3 regions of the Acaryochloris sp. CCMEE 5410 genome follow, and region 1 is predicted to be linked to each of the others. Evidence: riboswitches for the same ligand, from Rfam matches in the RefSeq annotation. Region 1 holds a riboswitch; each other region holds the start of a gene.
What was found. A riboswitch is a leader RNA that binds a small molecule or an ion and turns the genes downstream of it on or off. The one in region 1 is predicted to bind cobalamin.
Positions count from the first base shown of each region.

Region 1 (4,590 bases):
CAGCGCAACTGCAAAGAGAGATTGTTTCAGCATTCCTTTCCTTTAGCACTTAGAAAGCCTTCAGCGAATGAAAAAGCCCGATGGAGTTTTTATGCAAAGTACTGGCAAAAGCAGACTTGTGTTAGATAGACCTGTGGCCGCGTGTCACAATCTATCACCCCTTTTCAAAGAATGCAATCCAGGTAGGAGGGCTGACAGAGAGGGAACCAGGGACAACCCCTAAAATCACCTGGCAATCTTTGATAGCGCTCGGCGTTGCAAGGGGAATGATTCCCTGTCCTTCTGCCTTAGTGCTGCTGCTCTCGGCGATCGCTCTTCAACAAACTACGTTGGGCTTGCTGCTGGTCAGCAGCTTTAGTCTGAAATTGGTGTCCGTACTCTCTGCTTTAGGACTGGCTACGGTCTATACTCGCGATGGTTCGAGCAGTTACCGCCCTTGCCATTTTTGCAGACGCTGCGTCACCGCTTACTTGTCCTCAGCGCCTTTGTTACGTTATGTTTAGGCCTGATGTTGAGCGTCAATACACTTCTGGGATGGCACTAAATACAGCGTAAATTTTATATCAAGACACTTGTCTGTAGAATTCATCGCTTATGAACTATGTTTTATGGCGTGGGACTTTCAAATGCCAAAACTATTGGGATATCTAGGAGTGGGGTCAGCAGTTGGACAAGACGCCACCGTCACGAAGGATTACAGATATTGCATACTACGACTCCTCGCTCACCCGCCAGAAAACCATACCAAGCGTTATATCCCAGCGTCAGTATGTTGGTAGCGACAAAGGCTTGAAGCCAAGTGGTTCTGGATTCAACAGCCATCCTTGCACCTCCCGCCAGAGCTGAGTCCTAGAGCGAATTCTGAGTGGCGGCTACGCATTTCGTGATAGCAATCGGGTGGGGAAATCGCTAAGTTCTGCAACCAATTGATATCCACCTGCCCATTACCAAGGATGGCGACAAGAATATCTTGTCCTGGTTGATAGGTCATAGCCGCCTCCATCAAACGATGGACAAAATCCATGTCCAGGTTATGGGGTTCCAGATAGCGTTGCATCTCAGCCTTGGGAATGTATTGGATGCCGTATTCCACCGGATCGATATGCCAGTCCAGAGTAGAGACATCAACAACGTCCACATCACAAGACACTAGTCCCCGCCACTGGGTCAGGTATCCTTGCCAGGCAGCATGGCCGATGGGGAGTAAATATTCTCGAATAAAGGCTGACTGCCAGTAGCCTGAATAGCCCTGCCAGACGCTAGTGGGGGGTCGCATTGATCTCCTCCCGTAACTGTTGGGCCGCCACCATGTTTTTGAGTGACGGCATGACTTCTTTCCAGCGGCGTGTTTTCAAACCACAGTCAGGATTCACCCAGATTTGCTGCATGGGCAGATTGGCAATTCCTGCCTCGATGTCGCGTTCGTTAGTGTGTAGGCTGTTGGTATCTACATCACCGCGCCAATAAGCTTCCAGAGCTTTCTTCACTTCCCGATGCCTACCCATGCGGGCATAGCCCAGGGTCATGGTCTTTATGGTCATGATTGTGTTGTCCTAAGAATTAATTTATTTATGAAGCGAAGGGTTTTAGTAACTTTGGGACCTATAACCCTATGGAGTTGCTTATAAAACTCAACCGACAAGGCTTCTAAGAAACCCAACGATCCAGCGTTTACGCATTAGGGGATTGGGGGAATGTCAAGTGAGGAGCACACTCTGTTGTCGTGCAGTTACCTCTACCGAATCCACCCAGGCGTTTTAAAGAATGGTCGTACTTGGTAGAAAGCCACTTAATTTCTGGTCCCTTATCATCACCAAAGCTATGTAGTGATGCTCCAATGACAATGCAACCGTGACTTAATTAAAGCTGAATCATTCATCATCTATACCTCGCAGATGTTGTGAAAGTGAGTAATCACTCGGCGGGCGTTCTGACTCTGAGGACAAAGCCTCATCACAGCTGCGGGACAGCGCCGGATTTACACCGGACTTTCCCCGTTTCCTCTAACGGCTGTTCCCCGTTAGAACCGAATCTATAAAATTGTTTCTGAATCCTACCACAAGAATCAAGTTCTAAGGTTGGATAATGATTGAGCTTAAAATGCCTACTTTAATTCGCCTTAAAGGGTAGGTCATCCTCAAGATTTAACTCCGTCAATTTCTATCAAGTTTGACAAACTGTCTTTTGACTCCCTTTCAAGATTTCATCAGAATGATCGCTTAAACCTCTAGCAAGAATAAAAATCTACTTTGAAAGTCCATCAATGCTCTTTTCCCTTTCAAACCTCTCTTTGTTGGGTCAGCATGGGTCTGGCTATGTTGATAGGGACTAATCCTTGCCATGCTGACAGTGGCAATACCGAACCTAACGAACAGACTCTGATAGGTATTTCTTCATTATTTCCCTTAGTCAACTCTTCCCCTTCTGAAGTTGATAGAACAACGAATGATATTACGGTCATTGATCGCCTAAGTACTGTATCTGTTGATAATACTGAAGACTGGCAGAAAATCACTACAGCTAATTTGCAGTCTCACTTGGTAGCAGACCGTCCTACAACTGAATCGACTGAAGGCGCTGAGCTAAAGGAAACAGATGGAGACCCATCCAATCTGGAAGAGCCTTCAGATACGGAGAACAAGAGCAGAAGCGACCTCTGGCGTTCAGGTCGTCCCGATGGTCATGCCCCGATTGGTGTAATGGGAGACCATACTCACGATGCTGGCGAAGTCATGTTTTCCTATCGTTTCATGCGCATGGATATGGCTGGTAATCGTGATGGCACAACAGACCTATCACCTGCTCAAGTGCTAGAGCAGTTTCCAGTTACCCCAACAGAAATGACAATGGACATGCACATGTTGGGAGTCATGTATGCACCAACCGATGAACTGACTGTCAGTGTGATGGCACCATACATTTTCAAAAGTATGGATCATGTGACTCGCATGGGAGTCAACTTTACCACTCAGTCGGATGGCTTTGGCGATATCCGACTGATGGGTCTATACAAAATCCTGGACCAAGATCGACAACGGCTTCATTTGAATGCTGGCATCAGTTTTCCCACAGGTTCAACCAACCAAAGAGATGACACACCTGCAGGCCCTAATCAAGTTTTGCCTTATCCCATGCAGCTTGGCTCGGGGACGTTTGATTTATTGCCAGGAATCACTTATTTAGGGCAGTCGGATAATTGGTCTTGGGGTGGTCAAGCCCTGGGAACCATCCGATTAGGGACCAATGGGAATAGCTATCGCTTAGGCAATCGTTTCAACGTTACCGGATGGGGAGCCCGACGTTGGAATAATTGGTTCAGCACCTCTGTGCGTCTAAATGGCAACACCTGGGGCAATATCACAGGGGCTGATCCTCGATTAAATCCAGCCTTGATTCCAACGGCAGATCCCAATCTCAGAGGAGGCATTCGCCTAGATGTTGGTTTGGGGCTTAACTTTTTGGTGGATAAGGGAGTCCTTGCTGGTCACAGACTAGGGATAGAATTTGCGCTTCCTGTGTACCAATCCTTAGATGGACCGCAACTTGAAACCGATTGGCTTTTGACAATAGGGTGGCAAAAAGCTTTCTAAAGAGAAGATCCTTTCTCTCTTAGCTGTTGAGGTCCAATTGACGTTATACGCTCCAATGAAACTCACATCCAAGAAATATCTTCTCGTTCAGGCTCATCCAGTGCAGAGGTCAAGGTGTTGGCAAAATCTAGCTCAAGCTGAGTGAACATGGCGCTTATCCTTCAGCGGACATTCCGGTATTTCACACTCGGTTGGCTCCATGCGGATCGGTGGCTCATATTCCGTGATACCAAAGCGATCGCGCAGTACCTTCAGCACATTATTTAGATAATGACGTACCTGGGTATTGGTCATGCCCATGCAGTGGACAGCCTCAATTTCCGCTAACTTCTTACTGCCTTGCCAGACACTCACAGCCAGGGCATGGTGGTGGGTATCCTTGGGATGCTCCTTGTACAGGTAGAGCAGTGCCACAGGTGGGGTTTGGACGGGAATTGAGAAGGTTTCAGTAGTCTCAACTGGTGTTGCTTCCGATTTCTGATCAGCGTAGTTTCCCTTGCGCTTGGCATTGTTCTGTTTTTGATTTCGGTAGTGAGAGCGTTTGCTGTCACAGGTATTATCCTGTCAGCAGCCATCCCCTTACGGTCCATGAATCCGCTTTAGCTTCTGCCCTGAAGTAGTCAACGCACTTCAAGCACTTGTGGTCAATGTGTCGAGCCATCGCTCAAACCTCAGCACAATTTTTCAGAGGTTTAGGGATTTTCCAGATTTTCTAACCAAGCGATTAAATCATCTATTTCGCCAAAGTCCAATAGCGCTTTACAGAGTGCTTCAATCTGATGAATTGCTAGGGATTGGATCTGAGCTTCAACTTCAGGGGGTAATTTCCCAAATTTGTAATCAAGTTGCTGGAGGACTATGGTGGCTTCTCCCTCTTGCCTGCCACGAATAAGGCCCTTTTCTTCCCAACTCGTCAATGTCTGCATGATCGCGTCCCGTTCTCCTGACTCTAATTTATCAACTTGGAGAGTGATCAAAACCGGGGGAAACTATATCAAGC
Region 1 covers NZ_AFEJ02000015.1:12,043-16,632, reverse strand. The annotation lists gene ON05_RS37365 (hypothetical protein) at 1-33, opposite strand, end outside; gene ON05_RS37465 (hypothetical protein) at 267-503, shown strand; gene ON05_RS37460 (hypothetical protein) at 685-822, opposite strand; gene ON05_RS37455 (hypothetical protein) at 812-1,276, opposite strand; partial or broken gene ON05_RS37450 (methionine synthase II (cobalamin-independent)) at 1,260-1,406, opposite strand; cobalamin riboswitch at 1,903-2,046, opposite strand; gene ON05_RS37445 (hypothetical protein) at 2,250-3,590, shown strand; partial or broken gene ON05_RS37440 (hypothetical protein) at 3,723-4,251, opposite strand; gene ON05_RS37435 (DUF4351 domain-containing protein) at 4,283-4,516, opposite strand.

Region 2 (8,654 bases), on a different contig from region 1:
GCTATTAGTTGCCATCATTTTCCTTTTGGCTTTAACCATAGCGGTGATTTGTGCCTATGCTTTATCTCGATCGATCTTGGTTCCTTTGTATCGGTTACAAGAGGGGGTAAAGCATTTAGCAGATGGCAACTTGAAATATCGAATTAAACTCAAAACCCAAGATGAGTTTTCTCGCCTAGCCAATACTTTTAATGCCATGGCAGGAAGTTTAGAGCAAAGCCAAACAGATTTAGAACGGTTAGCAACTTTAGATGGCCTGACGGAGGTGTATAACCGCCGAGAATTTAACCGCTGGTTATCGGTGGAGTTTGAACGGTCTAGACGCGATGAACATCCCGTTTCTTTAATTATGGTGGATCTCGATCATTTCAAACAATTAAATGATACCTATGGTCATCAGGCTGGGGATGAAGCGTTATGTTGTGTTGCTCAACTTCTCAGGAAAGAAGTGCGTCCAGGGGATATCGTCAGCCGCTATGGCGGAGAGGAATTTGCGATTATATTACCCAAATCCTCTGTAGAAGACAGTGTAGCTGTGGCCCATCGTATTCGTCGAGAAATTGCAATTCAACCCATTCGTATTTCTTCGGAAGATCGCATCCATCTAACGGCAAGTTTGGGGTTAGCAACATTTCCGAGTGATGTGCAGTCAGAAGAGGCGCTTTTACGAAAAGCCGATCAGGCCCTATTTCAAGCGAAGAAACTGGGCCGAAATCGAGTTTGTTTGGCAACAGAGGTCTCTCGATCAAGTCCAGGTTAATTTACTCAGTTTTCTTCTCATTAGTCTAGTCAAAACTACGGAGTGAGTGAGAATATAACAGATTTACAGGGAAGAATATAATTCCCTGAGGTCTCGAATATCAGTGTTCCTCCGGTCGAAAAAATTGCGAGACCAACGAATAATGAGAATTAGGTGTAAAGATACATTTCTTTCAATGAAAGTTGTTAGTGGGTCTATCGATGCCTTCATAAATTAGATGCCTCACGTTTACAAGGCCCTCCAATGAAGGGGCATGGCAGTGTTAGGGGTATTGAGTTTAGAGCACCAATTAAGGTTTGATATTGACCGGATGTTGAGAACGAATTGATGCTACATCATTTGATGAGTGTAAGATTTGAACGCTGATGAGGCTATGAGGATGCGTCAAAGTGAGGTGAGGAATCTGATTCAGCGGCTGGTGCTGCAATTGAAATTGATGCCAGCCAGTTCAACTTGTGCTGACAGTCGAGGGATGGGTTTTACGTTGATAGAAGTACTTGTGGCGATGATTGTTGCCGCTGTTTTTGTCTCTATGACGATGCAAGCCATTGTTACCTCTACTGCGTTCCGCGTTGTAGCCACTCAATATGATGAAGCAGTGAGTTGGATCCAAGAAGACTTGGAAATGGTGGTTAATCAAGCGACCCAGTATGAAGTAGCGCCCCAACCCTATTCTTCTCGATGTTTAGCAACTCTGAGTAGTAATGGTTTAGCGGCAGGGTTTCTAAATGATTCTGTAGCGGGTTTAGGGGGGACCTCTACTACTATTGGCCCGAGGGCTTTGGGGGGAAAAACTATACACTAACGCGCACAGCCAATTATGCTAGTTCATCGGACCCATTTCGATTGTTAAATGTGACTTACCAGGTGACGGCAGAGGGGGAAAGCAAGCCGATTGCGATAGTTAATACTGAAGTGATCCCCCATGCTGTGTTCAAGTGTCCTTAATTCGTTCCGATATCCGTTTTAAGTCCTGAGGTTCGTGATGCTCCCCAACAACTTGAAATTGCCTCCGTACAGTTTATCTCCGGTATCTGGATTTACCTTGATAGAGAAGATGGTGATTGTGGCCATTTTGGGGATTGTTGCTAGCATTTCTGCGCCGGGGGTTTGGGGAATGCTGAATCGAGCCAAACTGAAGCAAACCGTTGCTGAAGTTCGGACTGCTCTGAACGAAACCCAACGGGAAGCGATCCGCGGTAATAAAGTTTGTACCGTTACCCTCAATTTTGTGGAAGGGAAGGTGACAGGGTCTTGTTTAAAGACGGGCGATCGCAACTTAGCTTCAGAAATTTCCATCGCTACGAATTTAACCAATGACGGTTCGAATCCTCTGACGAATCAAAAGAGTCGGGTCATATCGGATAGCCAGATTGTGCAAGGGGTCAGTAATGGGGTTTCTCCTTCTTTAATTGCCTTGTCAGATTCATCAGATCATGGAGATCGAGCTTCCCATGCGGGCATGGTTGTACAAGTCATTTCACCCTGTCGACCATTCAGCTCTGGACAGTGTGTGCAACTAGCAGGTGATTTTGTGGGTGATGAGGATTCACCAGGGACATCTTCTTCCGTAGTGTCCTATGACATTCCCATTCGATTTGGCGTTCTGGGTAACCCCGACTTTTCGATTGTTAGTGATGGGAGTAGCCCGACTGACCCTAGTGGCAAGATTGTTTTCTTTTTCCCTGATGATACCCAAGGGACGAAACGTTGTATTGCTATTTCGAATACTTTGGGACTGACCCGAGTGGGGACCTATACCGGCGAGATGACGCCGTTAGCGATTACGACGACGGGACGTTGCATTGCAGAGAAATGGGATCAGCAATGAGACGTTTCCAACATTGGTGTTTACAGCAGTTTGTGAGGCAGTTTACCCTGCAGGACCATCCTCAATGGCATGAGCAGGGCGTAACCTTGGTAGAACTCCTTGCGGCAACAATTATTACAGGTTTGGTGACGAGTGTAATTGGGTTTGGGGTGATTACTGCCTCCCAAGCTAACAAAAAAACTGAATCTGTTGCTGCCCGGCGCCATGACCTAAGTAGGGCCTTTGATTTCATCAGCAATGAGATCAGAATGGCCAATCGCATCAATCGCACCAATAATGTTGTGGCTTCAAACTCTTCGACCTTGGCCAATGTGGTTACGGATGCAGGATTAAACCTGGCTGATCTGGGGGCCTATGGAACATTGGTCCTATATCTGGAAATCCCCATTAATTCGTCCATTCCTGAGGTTTGTCCAGCAGATGGTCCCAATGCTGGTGTTGCGCCCCCGCAGCCAGCAAACTATGACCGGGTGGTCTATGATGTGCGGGCCAGTGGACAAGATTGGCTTCCCCCCAACTCAATTTTTCGATATGGTCGGATTCCAGAGTTGGACGGTAGCATTAATCCTTGTAGTGATCCTATTGCTAGCGATACTTTGGTGGATGCGATCGCAACTGCGAATGATGAGTCTCCCCCTTGCCCAGCACCGGGTGTACTCGTTGGATCCATGGGGTTTCAAGCCTGCGTTAAGGGGACACAGGTGGACTTGCTGATGCGAAGCAATATATCGGATGTCGAAATTCATCGTTTGAGTAGTACTGCCACCTCCCGATTGGGAAATACCCAGACGGTTCCGGTTCTGACGGGGACAAGATTGTCTGGCACCGATACGGTGGATTTGTCTTGGACATGGTCTGGTCAAACGGCATTGACCACCTATGCTGTGCAGCAAGTGATTGTCACCAATACATCGCAAGTTTACAGTGGGAGCAATTCTTCCACTTCAGTGGCGTTGTCGGGGAGTATTGGCGAACAGCATTGCTATTCAGTGACTGCAACCACTGGGGTGGTGACGAGCCCCGAAAGCAATACCGTGTGTCTTACGAAGTAAAGATCCTACTGTTGCAGACAAAGTTCTGCAGTGGGTTGGAGGAGGGCAGCCTCGATATCGAGTTGACTGAGATTCTCGCCGATAAACACTAGCTTTGTTTGACGAGCTTCTTGCAGTTGCCAGGGACGATCATAAAAAGAATCAAACCGTTGTCCCACACCATGGATCACGAGACGCATCGGTTTTTGGGGAACAGCCACAAACCCCTTAATCCGATAGATCTCATGGCTTTGCACCAAGGCTTCTAGTTTGACTAAGAGTGTTTTCGGGTCAAATTCTTGGTCTACAATCACCTGGATAGCATTGATGTCATCATCATGATCATGGTCCTCTTCGTGATCATGGTGACTGGGGCGAGAGTCTAGATGGTCCTCAACCGCTGCATTAAAGCCCAATAACAAGTCAGGGCTTACGCGTCCTGCATGACAGGGTAAGACTTTAACGCCGTGGGGAAGTTCTTGTCGTAGCCAGTGTTGGACTCGTTCTTGATCCTTAGGTTCGACGCAATCTGCCTTGGTAAGTAAGACTAGATCGGCACAGGCCAATTGATCTTCAAATAGCTCTTCGATTGGGGTTTCGTGATCGAGACTGTCATCAGCTTGACGCTGGGACTTTAGCGCGTCTAGATCGCCTACTAGGGTACCGGATGCGATCGCATCACAATCCACTACCGTAATTACCCCATCCACCGTCGCTCCTGTGCGGATTTCAGGCCAGCGAAAGGCCTGGATTAAGGGTTTAGGAAGGGCCAACCCTGAGGTCTCAATCACGATGCAGTCAATCTGATCACGCCGCTGTAAAAGTTTTTGCATAGTGGGCAAAAACTCCTCTTGGACCGTGCAGCAGAGGCAACCATTGGTCAGCTCTAGAATATTTTGGTCCGCATCTTCTGCTTCATCACAGACTTGGCAGGTCCGCAGCAAATCTCCATCAATGCCGACTTCACCGAACTCGTTGACCATGACCGCAATGCGGCGGCCTTGATTATTTTGCAGTAGATGACGAATCAGGGTGGTTTTACCCGCACCTAAAAAGCCGGTAACTACCGTTACGGGAATTTTATGCATGATTTTTTAATAGGGATAAATAACTGAATTAGCCCAGAAGGACTGAACTGAGGAATGCGAGGCCCATACCTGCTATCGCAAATCCGACAAATCGCGTGGGCAGGACTGAATCCTTTACAGCGTTAGCATTAAGGGCTTTACCACAGACATAAGCTATGGCTGCGATCGCCAGCTGCATCACTGAAAAACCCGCTAAATAAGAGACAAGCGGTGTTATTTCTGCACCGACAATGGCTTCGCCATAGGCATAGCCGTGAAAGACGCCAGCTAATGCGGCGATGCCAGTACTTAGCCAGAGAGTTGGACCTTGCTTAAGGGCTAGCAATCCACCCAAGATAACAATGGAGATGGAAATAAAGAATTCTGGGGCGAGTAAATTCCAACTTTGGAGATGGATGCCCGTTCCCAAAAGAGCGGTCGCTATAAAAGCAGCAGGCACCCAAAAACCATGTCGCAAAATAGCAGCCATCAAGCCAACTGCAACGACAAAGGCAAAGTGATCGATGCCAATCATCGGATGACCAAGACCTGATAAAAAGCCTTCAATAAAGTTGGTGGGTGTTTGATCGCCAAAGGGATGATGGGCAAGGGCTGCACGAGAGCTGGCAAGCCCTAACCCGGTTATTAAGCTGGCGCTGATCGTTCGCCAGATCAAAAATTTCCCAGACCGAAGCCTGGAGAGACCAATCTTGTTAGCCACTTTCTGTACCTCGCAGAAGTGTTTACGGTGTACATCGGTGGGCGTTCTGACTTACAGAGATGGTCTGTTTACAGCTGCGGGACAGTGTTGGACTTGCACCAAGCTTTCCCCATTACTTTAGTGGCTGCTCCCCACTAAAACCGATGTGACCCTCAGCGTATCACGTCTGACTCACCATCCGGTTAGTGGATTGTGAACAATAGTCTTTAAGGTAGGGAAGAAGGGAAACCCGAGACTGGTGGATACAAATTAGCGATCGCATATGCAGAGACTGCAGTGCATTCATCAAATCGATTGAGGAATCGATCTGGTCACCCACTGAATGCAGGTGAATGTCTGAGACGTTAACGGGTTGGGGTTGACTCGACAACCAAGCCATCAACTGTCCTTCTATGGGAGCAAGTCGGTTCAGTTGTTGTTCAATCATTTGCTGGATGGGACCGATGTTGCCTTGGCCGTGATTCAACCACTCTTTTAGATGACCATCAAATAAGGTACAAACCGTGTCGGCAATTATTTTCAAAGCGAGGGGATTGCCGCCATAGTATTCACTGATAGTTTGGGCGAGTTCGAGGGATGTGGGGATACCGAGATGTTCGAAATAGCGTTTGGTCTCAGTGGGGGTAAACCCTGGCAGTTGATAGGATCGAACCAGGTGACTTTCTCTGAGGTCCAGACCAATGGGACATTCTCGACTCGTGAGAAGAAGGCAGCTTTTGGTAGGCAGTTCATCGACTAATCGTAGTAAGTAGCCATATGCCTCATAGCTGGGGCGATATAAGTTGCCCAGTTGTTTAGATTGGAGAACCATCTCATAGTTATCGAGTACCAACAACAGCCTGTGATTTTGCAGGATTTTTACCAGAGTACAAACCATTGCATCCGTAGAAAGGGGGAGGGATTGAGAGTTGGTACTTGGAACATCAGGTATTGCATTGAGAATCGACTCAAAGAGATCTACAAATACAGGTGCATTTCGAAGAGAGAAAAAAATGATTTGTTCGAATTCGCCTTGAACGTCCCTAATGAGCTGTTGAGAAAGGATTGTTTTGCCAATCCCTGCTCGTCCTAGTAGGGTGATTAGACAACACTGATCCTCTGAAATCCATTGGGTGAGGGTTTGTTGTGGGCTAGAAATTAGGGAAAGTGGAGAGTGATTCTGATGGTTGGCCGGGAAATCTGGGGACAACGGTGTGGGTGAGCAATAAATGGTGGGCAATAGCTGCAGACGATCTGCCTGTGCCGTATTGATCCCTTTAACTACATATTGTTTGGATAACTGATCGATTTCGGAGCGATTACGCTGGTCAAATTGACTGGCTTTACAACGGCGAAATACTACATGGAGATTTCGCTTGGAGACTTTTTGGGATAAAACCTCAGATAAGAGCTGCCAAAATCGATGGCCAACATGTTTGACATAGTCAGAATCATATTGACTTGCTTCGGCAATTTCTTCATAGGTTTTACCCTGCCAAGCCATACAAAAAATGGTTTGCTGTAGGGTATTGATTTGATTAGGGGCTAAGGCGGAATCGATGACCTCAAGGGCCTCTTCGAGTTTCATATTGGTGTTCATTATGAGATCAGAGATAAGCAACTTCAGCACTAAGGGCTGTCTTGATTAGGGATTGAGTGCTTGATTATTTTGATCAGCCATGGATCGTTGATCTCCAATGCAGAAGAGGGGTTGGGATTATACTAGCTACGGCTAGTATTTGGCAGGTAATGGAAGATACTAACTGTTTACATCCCCAAAAAATCATGCCCAAGCTTACTTAAGAATGTGGGTTAGGAAAAAGCATAAGCCTTAGTGCATAAATTAATTCCACTATTCTTGATGGAAATTATCACCTTATTGTCCAATACCTCTGGCACTGAACAACTTATGCTGACCACATGTAGAAGACGCATACTTAATTAATATTTTCTTGAATAATATAAAAAAGATTATGTTTTGTTTCGAGTATCTTTCTTCACCGGAAATTCACATACTATATTTCTATCTGATTGTTTGGTGGTATCTGTTGTTGAGTAAATAGAACCATTCTATATAACTCAACTATTCCGGTGATTTAGAGATTACGGTATTTTCATTTACCTTGGATAGGTTTGCGTTTAATGCTTTTGTTGCAAGAAGTAAAAGATTAGTCTGCTTTACTTCATTTGATAAAAATTAGTTTTGTCTTTCTAGGAACTTTTTTATCGTGATGCACCTTATCAATCAGCTCAGAATTTATTGGTTATGGGTTGAAGACGAACCATAACTCTAATGCTTCGGAATCTAATGGAGTGTTGGAGATTGCCATCTGCATAGCGACTGCAGATGCACTGGTAGTTTAGGTTTTTGTTCTTGTTTCCTATGACTAAGCAATTTTGGCGGACGCTTTTCTATTCTTTGAACTGGCGACAATTAAGCTTTACTCTGTTGAGCGTTGGGTGTGTGTTTGTCAATGGGGCCATTGCAGAAAAAGCCGTGGAGGCAAAGCCTACTGAGCAGGTTTTAGTAGCCGAGGCGAATAACCTAGAGCCGAGAGGTAAGGCTCTTTTTGATGCTGGGCAATTTTCGCAAGCGGCTGAAGTATTGCTCGTGGCTGTTAAGCGGTATCAACAGCGTGGTGATCGAGTTGGTGAAGCGATTGCCCTGAGTAATTTGGCGTTGGTCTATGAGCAATTAGGGCAATGGCCCCAAGCGAATCAGGCCATAGAAAGGAGTCTGGAGTTTCTGGAAGGGCAATCTTCTCCTGAGACTGCGCGGGTGTTGGCCCAAGTGTTAAATACTGATGGGCAGTTGCAGTTGTCTCAAGGGCAAGCCCAGTTGGCATTGAAGGCTTGGCAACGATCGGAGGAGATTTTCTCGCAGATTAATGATGCAGAAGCGGTGACTCGTAGCCGGGTAAATCAGGCACAAGCGTTACAGTCGATGGGGCAGTATCGTCGTTCAATTAAAACGCTTAAAGAAATTACGGCTGATTTGGCAGAGCAACCGGATTCGTTGACAGAAGTGGTGGCGCAGAGGAGCCTTGGGGAGGCGCTTCGGGTAGCAGGAGAGCTGACGGATGCGCGGGAAATATTGGGAAAAAGTGTGGTAAAAGCTGAGCGGTTGGGCTTGGTGAAGGAGAAAGCTGCAGCTCAGCTTAGTTTAGGAAATGTTTTGCGGGCTGAGGGGGAGAATGATTCGAAGCAATTGCAAGCTGCTTTGAATATATATGAGCAACTGGTTAGTGAATCTGGCGAGAGTCAG
Region 2 covers NZ_AFEJ02000001.1:223,609-232,262, reverse strand. The annotation lists gene ON05_RS00935 (diguanylate cyclase) at 1-760, shown strand, start outside; gene ON05_RS00930 (type II secretion system protein J) at 1,140-1,565, shown strand; gene ON05_RS00925 (Tfp pilus assembly protein FimT/FimU) at 1,746-2,591, shown strand; gene ON05_RS00920 (PilW family protein) at 2,588-3,643, shown strand; gene cobW (cobalamin biosynthesis protein CobW) at 3,649-4,710, opposite strand; gene ON05_RS00910 (HupE/UreJ family protein) at 4,739-5,410, opposite strand; cobalamin riboswitch at 5,429-5,570, opposite strand; gene ON05_RS00905 (NB-ARC domain-containing protein) at 5,571-6,977, opposite strand; gene ON05_RS00900 (CHAT domain-containing protein) at 7,773-8,654, shown strand, end outside.
Region 2: linked by a shared signal. The riboswitch ahead of ON05_RS00910 (HupE/UreJ family protein) and the one ahead of ON05_RS37450 (methionine synthase II (cobalamin-independent)) in region 1 are both predicted to bind cobalamin.

Region 3 (8,654 bases), on a different contig from region 1:
TCTGGATGCATCCCCCAGCCCATCGGGTCATGGGGTTTATCTGCAAACCTGGTTTTATGACCAAGCAGCGCTATGCCTTTAACCTCAAGCAGCTCTATCGGATTGGCCCGGAAAGTATTTTGGTCTCTTCTGGTGCTGCCGAAACCAATGTCAAAGAAGTGGCCTTGCTAGAAACCCTGATTGGCCTGGAGCTATGGACCGATGCCGGGGAACGGTTAGGCCGGATTATTGATTGTCTTTTTGATCGGCAAACGGGCAATATCACCCACTATTTATTTAAATCTGGGGGTTGGCGAGGCTTCACCAGCGGGGTGTATCAACTCCCCCCTCGGGCGGTGATGAGCTTTGGCCGCAAAAAAGTTCTGGTTACGGCTAAGGTCAGTGCAAACTTGAAGGTATTCCAAGAAGGATTAGAAGATCGACTGGTACAGGTCAGCGATCTCATTAAGTCGGGCTACACCCAAGAACTTGATTCCCTCACCTCCCGCGCCCAAAAGCTGACCCAACAGGCAGAAGAACGACTCCAGAAACTAGCTGAACAAGCCAATGAACAGGTGGAAGCCTTTGGCCAAGCCGAGGAGGAAGAAGACTTCGGCCAACAGCTCCAGGAAAAATCCCAGAAGCTGATGCAGCAGGCTAAACAAAAAGGTCGAGCCCTATGGGAGCGAGTTGAAGATGGTGCTTTTAACCTGACGGAAGAGCTGGCTAACCCGGAAGAATCCCGTCCTGCATCCCGTCCAAATGTGGAAGCGATTACCCAGGAAGATGTCATTAAAAATATTCCCATCGAGGACTTAGAAGATGACGAACCCTGGATCTGAGGCCAGTGCCCTGCTCACCCGGATACCCGAACCGGAGTTAATGGATGATGATGACCAGGCTCGGGCCTATGCAGAAGCAGACTTCGCAGAGCCGCACAATCATTTTGTTCAGCTCCTGCAAGAGACCTTGCCTGAATTACCAGAGACGGGCACGGCTCTAGACTTAGGCTGCGGTCCTGGGGATATTACCCTACGCTTTGCCCGCGCTTTTCCAGCCTGGTTGGTGGAGGGATGGGATGCGTCAGAGGCGATGCTGAACTATGGTTATCAGGCCATAGCCGCCGCCAAACTCCAAGACCGCATCACCCTGAAAAAAGTATACGTACCTCAAAGCGATACGGCTAGCGATACCAAAAGTGATACGGTATCGTTCCCCCTGATTTTTTCCAATAGTTTGCTCCACCATTTAGCTGATCCAATGGCCCTTTGGACGGAGGTCAAACAGCAATCTGGGCCGGGAACTGCGGTCTTTATTATGGATTTAATGCGCCCCGTAAAGCGAGAAACCGCAAGGGATTTCGTCGATCTCTATGCCCAGGGCGAACCCGAGGTGCTACGACGAGATTTCTTTAATTCACTGTTAGCAGCCTATCGGGTGGATGAGGTACAAGATCAGCTGGCTCAAGCCGGGTTAGAACAATTACAGGTGCGTTCGGTTAGCGATCGCCATCTTATTATTTGGGGACACATTGCCGAGTAAACGTGAGATGCTTGGCATTGATTACCTCCCAGCCCCCTCAACTCAAACCTCGATGTGACCTACATTCTGCATCTTGAGAGGAACACTAGGCCCAGCATAATCAAGACTTATTTCAAAGCGTAAATACAGTGAATATTGGTACCGATTAACTCCACCTCTTGCTCCACATGGACTTGCTTAAAGCCATGGCTGTAGAGAATTTGAGTCAATACAGAGATGCGATCGCTAATATCGTGCACCTCAATAATGATCTGCTTAATTTTTTCCCAATCCCTATCTTCAATGCCATGAATAACATCAAGCTCCGATTTCTCTACATCAATTTTCAATAAATCAATGGCAGATATATTTAACTCAGCCATGAGTTCAGAGACCGTCTTCAACTGACAAGTCACCTGCTTAAAATCGAATGCTTTTTTAGCCATGTGAGACAAGACAAAATTCAAGACTTGGCCTGGCATTTTGTTCAGAAGTTTCAAGAACAATGGAGCATTCTTAGGTAAATAATTGAGGGTACGGATAAAAGCACGCTTAATCATCCTCTGTTCTGCACCATCATAAGGATAGATAGAAGAGAGAGCAGAGCCACCAGAAGAGTAAGAAAATTCCGCTACTTTATTGGCATCCGATAAGCCGAATGGCAGAGTATAGATCTTCTGAGTACTCAAACTTTGAACATTGAGGTCTAAAATTTCATAGGTCTCTGGAATAGGTTCAAAAGCATAAACACTAATATCTTCCCCCAATAAATCATGAAGCATGATCGTAAGGGATCTACAAATAAATAAGGTACCCATCAATTGGGCACAATCTTGATATCCCATTTGGGTAACGCTTCAGAACATAGCCATTGTTGTTTGTAGGCTTCTAGCTCATCTGAGGGCACAGTAATGTTCTTTTCATAGGTGCCCTCAATCAAATGAACCAAAGGCTTCAATCCATTCCAGGTCATATTCGATGCCCACTGGACAGCCGTATCAATGGAGTTGAGGATAGTGCCATTCCAATATTGTTCCAAGGCTGCCCAACATCGCTCAATCGGATTGTATTTGCTGTGATAGGGCGGATAGTAAATCAGATGAACCGATAATCGTGTCATTTGGACAAACTCAACCATACGCTTGATAAATTGTGTGCGGTTACTGCGCACTGCAGAGCCGCCATCAAGGTTAATTTCTAATCCCTCTATCTGAGGATAGTTATCGTGATGTTCGCGCCACCAAGCCTCTAAACAATCAACAATAAAATCAGTAGTTTCAGCAGACTGACCAAAGTAAATTGACAGTTGCCCTGCGAGCACATCGAGAATCCCGAAGGGTACCAAAATAGCGTCCCAATGGTCATCATGGTCATTGGCTTTTGTCGCGTCTAGGGTACGAGCTTTGCCGCCACGAGAGAGGTTGCCAATTTTAACTTTGGCTTTGCTATCAATCGAGATGCGCAATAGGTTGGGGGCCGCATCGGCAGCATAATTGGCTTGAGCGATATTTGCGAAAATCGCATCGGTTTGCGGCAGTTTTTCAGGGGTTTAACTTTTTGGGTTTTTAAGCGATAACCCATTCGATTCAATAGATTGCCGATGGTTTGACGGGTTGGTAATGCCTCATCGCTGTAGCCTTTCTCCTCAATCAATGCCTCACGCACGGCCCTGGCACTGATACGGGTGTAGTACAACGTTGATTTGAACTTCGGATCAGCTTGGGCTTCACCATCAACTAAATCCCGAATGTCAGTTGCTAAATGGGGTAGTTTCGTTTCGCTAAGCTGACGACCTCGGGCTTGATAGTTGTCAACGCATCTAATGCCAGTCCGTCGTTCATCAAGGCCCAGTTGAACACTGGTACGTCTCCAACCTAAATGACGCTCAGCTTTGCGGGCAGAGCCGTCCAGGTAGTCTTCAGCCACTTTTGCCATGAATGCTCGCTTGTGTGGGCCTGTCAGTTTCTTGGCGGCATCTCGAAACGTCTCTTTTATAGGGGCATCTAGCATCAGATATCCTCAAAACAATCGGTCAATCATGTATTGACTTGTTTCTTAGATTCGCAGGTACTTTATTTCTTGGCAAGTCCCTAAATAGGCCAATATTTGCACCCACATCAAATATCAGATCACCTTCCTTCACGGTAATACCATGCTTTAAATACTCAGAAACATGAAGGTATAGGATATAGGCTTCATTTTTATCAAAACAATAGACCTGGCGATTGTTGGGAAGTGTTGTAGATTTCATTTTGCTGAATCTTTGAGTCAGGGCACAAATATGCGGGTGCCCCCTTCGCACTTTATTAGTTTACGAAGACAAGGGCATATAGCGAGAAGATAGCTGAACCACCATAAAATGCCATAGCAATCCAGTAACAGGTTGGCTCTTGATGACGGTGTTTTTTATGAGCCCACTTACCAAACTCGAACGTCCGCCGTCCACCGCGCACCCAAACAGAACCCGAAGTAAATCCATCCCACAGTAAATAGCTTGTCGAAAGCAGCAACACGGCAAATAGAATTTTCTCCACTATGACTTCTTGCTCCTCAACAACCAAGAATGCCGTTGCATAGTGCAACGGCATTCCTATATTGCCCAATCAACCTGGGCACTGATTTAGTTTTCAGGCATCAAACATCTGCTGTTAAGCAACACACAGATAAACACCCAAGCTGGTAACAAATCCGCCCATAAACAATTGCGCAAGACGAGCATGGCGCTGAAACATTTGCTGGCAAAACAGACCTAGCCCAATACCGCTCAAATGGAGCAGGGCAGTAGCCACCACAAACCCCAACCCATAGGACAGACCTGACGCCGAGGCTGGCATCTCTGCACCGTGAGCATAACCATGGAGCAGTGCAAATAACGCCACAATGGCAGCACTCTGGCCTATGGGTAGACGAATGGCAGCTGTAATCAATACCCCTAGCATCAGCACAGAAGAAGCAATGCCTTGTTCAGCAAAGGGAATGGCTAATCCGGTGGTGCCAATAAAGCCACCCACAATCATGACCGACACAAACGTTAACGGAACAGCCCATAAAGCTCGGCGCTCCATCTGAGTCGCCCATAGCCCCACGGCGACCATCGCCGCAAAGTGATCTAACCCCCCAATGGGATGGGTAAAACCATGTACAAATCCCGCACCATGACTGCCATCAAAATGGGCTTGGGCGCTGACAGGCACCAGCACAATTGCTAGTAACAGCGCTGGCAGCAGGAGTTGCGATAATCGAATGCTTTTACTCGTCCATCGCAGCGAACGAACCATCTTATTCACAATCTGTACCTCGCAGATATGTTGTAGAAAAGAATGCAATCAAGGGTATTCTGGCTTGTGGTTGAGCAGTATCCTTGGCCAGGGCATTTGGCACTTTTATATGGCTAAACACCTTGCAACAGACCTGCACAAACAACTTACAGTTGCGGGACAGCGTCGGGATTACACCGAACTTTCCCCAGTTGTTTGTCAGCCTGCAATGACAGATTTATGCCAGGCTTGACAACAACCTGATGGGTTGCAAATAGCCCTCCAATTCATTGATTGTGAGGTGAGTATATCACTATTACAAAACCCTGTAGCTAAGGATTCATAAAGAATATGTGCGATAGATTTGGAACGTATTCGAAGCTGTAAAGAAACTGCCATGTTAGAGCATGATGTTGTAATCGTTGGGGGTGGTTTAGCAGGGTGCCGTGCTGCCCTAGAAATTGCTCGAAAAGCCCCCGAACTCAATGTGGCAATGATTGCCAAAACCCATCCGATCCGCTCCCACTCCGTTGCGGCCCAAGGGGGCATTGCCGCCACCCTCAAAAATGTGGATGACCAAGATAGTTGGGAAGCCCATGCCTTCGATACCGTCAAAGGCTCCGATTACCTAGCCGATCAAGACGCCGTCGCTCTCCTCACCCAAGAAGCCCCAGATGTTGTGATTGATCTAGAACATCTAGGGGTTTTGTTTTCTCGCCTAGACGATGGCCGCATCGCCCAGCGGGCCTTTGGCGGTCACAGCCACAATCGCACCTGTTACGCCGCTGACAAAACCGGCCATGCCATTCTGCACGAGCTGTACAACAATATTCGTCGCTACGGCATCACCATTTACGACGAATGGTACGTGATGCGGCTGATCCTCGAAGACAACCGGGCTAAAGGCGTGGTGATGTATCACCTCCTAGACGGCGAGCTACAGGTTCTACGGGCCAAGGCTGTCATGTTTGCCACGGGCGGCTATGGTCGGGTCTTTAACACCACTTCCAATGACTTTGCGTCTACGGGGGATGGGTTATCGATGACCGCCCTGGCGGGGTTGCCCCTGGAGGATATGGAGTTTGTTCAGTTCCATCCCACCGGCTTATACCCCGCAGGCGTTTTAATTTCCGAAGCCGTGCGAGGAGAAGGCGCTTATCTGATCAATAGTGAAGGGGATCGGTTTATGGCCACTTATGCCCCTAACAAAATGGAGCTGGCCCCCCGCGATATTACCTCTAGGGCCATCACCACAGAAATCCGTCAGGGGCGGGGTCTCAATCTCGATGGCAGTGCAGGTGGCCCCTTTGTCTACTTAGATTTGCGACATATGGGACGGGAGAAAATTATGAGCCGCGTCCCTTTTTGTTGGGAAGAATCTCACCGTCTAGCAGGGGTTGATGCGGTTACTGAGCCGATCCCCGTACGGCCAACTGCCCACTATTCCATGGGGGGGATTCCCGTGAATACGGATGGGCGGGTTCGCAATAGTGCCGATGGCTTGGTGGATAACTTTTTTGCAGCCGGGGAATGTGCCTGTGTGTCGGTGCATGGTGCGAATCGGTTAGGCAGCAATTCTTTATTGGAATGCGTGGTGTATGGTCGACGCACTGGGAGTGCGATCGCAACCTATGTCCAAGATCAATCTCTACCTAGGGTGGATGAAAAGCAGTATCTTCAAGAAGCCCAACAGCAGATCAAAGCATTGTTAGCTCAATCTGGAGATATCCGCATTCACGATATTCGCCAGCAGGTCCAAGATTGCTTAAGTCAACATTGTGGTGTTTTTCGCACCGCCGATATCATCCAAGCAGGCTTAGAACAGCTCCAAACCTATAAACAGCAGTATCCAAACATTCGCCTCGATGACAAAGACACCCTTTGGAATACTGAAATTATCGAGGCCCTGGAATTACGCAACTTAATGGTCGTCGGGGAAGTGATTATGACCGGTGCCCTACAACGTAAAGAAAGCCGGGGTGCCCATTCTCGTGAAGATTTCCCTACCCGCAACGATGATCAATTTTTGCAACATACCCTAGCCTATTTTTCTACAGCCGGGATTGAGCTAAAATACATGCCCGTCAATTTAAACCAATTTGAGCCTCAAGAGAGAAAATACTGATTTATATCCGCAAAAGTATCTTGTTATTCGCTTCGATATTACCCATCATCATTTTTACTTGCGAATTGTTCTTCTCAATAGCTTTATCTTTAATCTCTTTTAGCTGATCTTTGGCCACAGAAAAATGGGTCACAAATTGTTGTGTTCTTGTCCGTATATTTACGGACAGCTCGCCCGAATCTCAATGTTAGGTTGAGCACAGTAACACTGTTATTTAGAGGGTTTGAAGCTTGCGTTATCTCTTTTCTCGCCCGCCAACATAGTTGTATCGTTGTCCAGATTGTTAACAACTGATGGTGTATCCATGTTGTTGACAGTAGCTGCCAGCAGCCATTTTTTATCCCCATGAAGTTTGTGATTAGCAAACTATATGGGGCTTAGTTTTTATGCGACTTAACTCAAAGCGTTGCATGACCCATTTCTTGGACTATGTTGCCCCGCCTTGAGTTGCGTCTGATCATCCCTTTCTACCAGCACCATGTTTTCGCTTATCCCTAGCTATTACAGACTCCGGCAATACCCCGAGAACGGTTTGACCCTTTTAGAGCTACTGGTCAGTGTTGTGATTGTGGGTATTCTGTCTGCTGTAGCTGTGCCATCCATGTTTCAGCAATCCCTGAAAGCACGACAAGCTGCTGCTAAAAGCTATATTGGCTCAGTCAATCGAGCCCAGCAAACCTACCGGTTAGAATTTCCAGTGTTTGCGAATAGTATGGCCAATCTCGAAATTGATTTGCCCCTTGCATCGGATCAATATACCTTTCAATTTGGCATTACAAACTCTACGCTGGGAGAATTTCAAGCCATCCCCAATAACAATGATTTAGATGCGATCACAGGCTGTGTATTTGCGACGATTGTTGTGGGATCTTCTGCAACCACTACTAGCTCGATGCTAGAACAGTCTGGGGTAGGGGGAGCACCTGCAGTCCCACCGTCCTGTTGAGATCTAGCGTTTCAATATTGTAATCATCTCGGATGGTCAGGATCGGTTGTTCAAGGAGTTCCGAGAAAGACCAATCGGGACTGAATAAGTCCTGACGAACAGCCGTTCCTTGTACAAATGCTTGGATGACTAAGCTAGGGATGAAATTGTTTTGGCTCGGGTCTAAAATGCCAAGGGTTGTGAATTCTAAACCCAGGTGGAAATCCAACACGACTTCTAGCAACAGCTCAAACCCAAATTGACTACCACTCATACCCGCCTCAAAACCGGCCACCACAATTTCACCCACGGGGCTAGTATCAATACCGGATAACACATGAATCAGATCATGAGGCACCAAGATATCGCTAAAGCTTTTCTTTTCGCCAGGTAAGGGAAAGTTGAGATCGCGATAGTACTGATACAGAGCTTTTCCCAACGTGCCTGCGGGTAACTCCCCTAAAGCTTGATACTGCTGGGCCGTCTTCGGATCACCGATGTATTGATGCATGGCACTAACAATACATCCCAGTTTTTGCCACCACCTGCCGGGTAAAAGTTTGACAAGCGATCGCACAGAGTAATCCCACAGCAACCCTCGCAACTGTCCTTTATGCACCTGTTTTAGACTTTTCAATGTGTGGGGCTGATGTGAACAAGCCTGGGCAAACTGCTGCACTAACTCCACTTCAGCCGTTTCCACCTGCATCGATAGGTAGGGCATCAGAATTAGAAATTGCAGAGCCAGTTCTTGATGTCTACCTATTAATTCACGGCCCATTACCTCTGGACTAATAATAGGTAGGTTCTCAATCGACCCTTGCCATTGGAGCAGATGATCTTGAAT
Region 3 covers NZ_AFEJ02000001.1:3,386,849-3,395,502, forward strand. The annotation lists gene ON05_RS15525 (PRC-barrel domain-containing protein) at 1-821, shown strand, start outside; gene ON05_RS15530 (trans-aconitate 2-methyltransferase) at 802-1,521, shown strand; gene ON05_RS15535 (FkbM family methyltransferase) at 1,629-2,282, opposite strand; partial or broken gene ON05_RS15540 (ISAzo13 family transposase) at 2,318-3,510, opposite strand; gene ON05_RS15545 (hypothetical protein) at 3,807-4,088, opposite strand; gene ON05_RS15550 (HupE/UreJ family protein) at 4,149-4,778, opposite strand; cobalamin riboswitch at 4,810-5,011, opposite strand; gene ON05_RS15555 (succinate dehydrogenase/fumarate reductase flavoprotein subunit) at 5,155-6,882, shown strand; gene ON05_RS15560 (type IV pilin-like G/H family protein) at 7,361-7,828, shown strand; gene ON05_RS15565 (hypothetical protein) at 7,767-8,654, opposite strand, start outside.
Region 3: linked by a shared signal. The riboswitch ahead of ON05_RS15550 (HupE/UreJ family protein) and the one ahead of ON05_RS37450 (methionine synthase II (cobalamin-independent)) in region 1 are both predicted to bind cobalamin.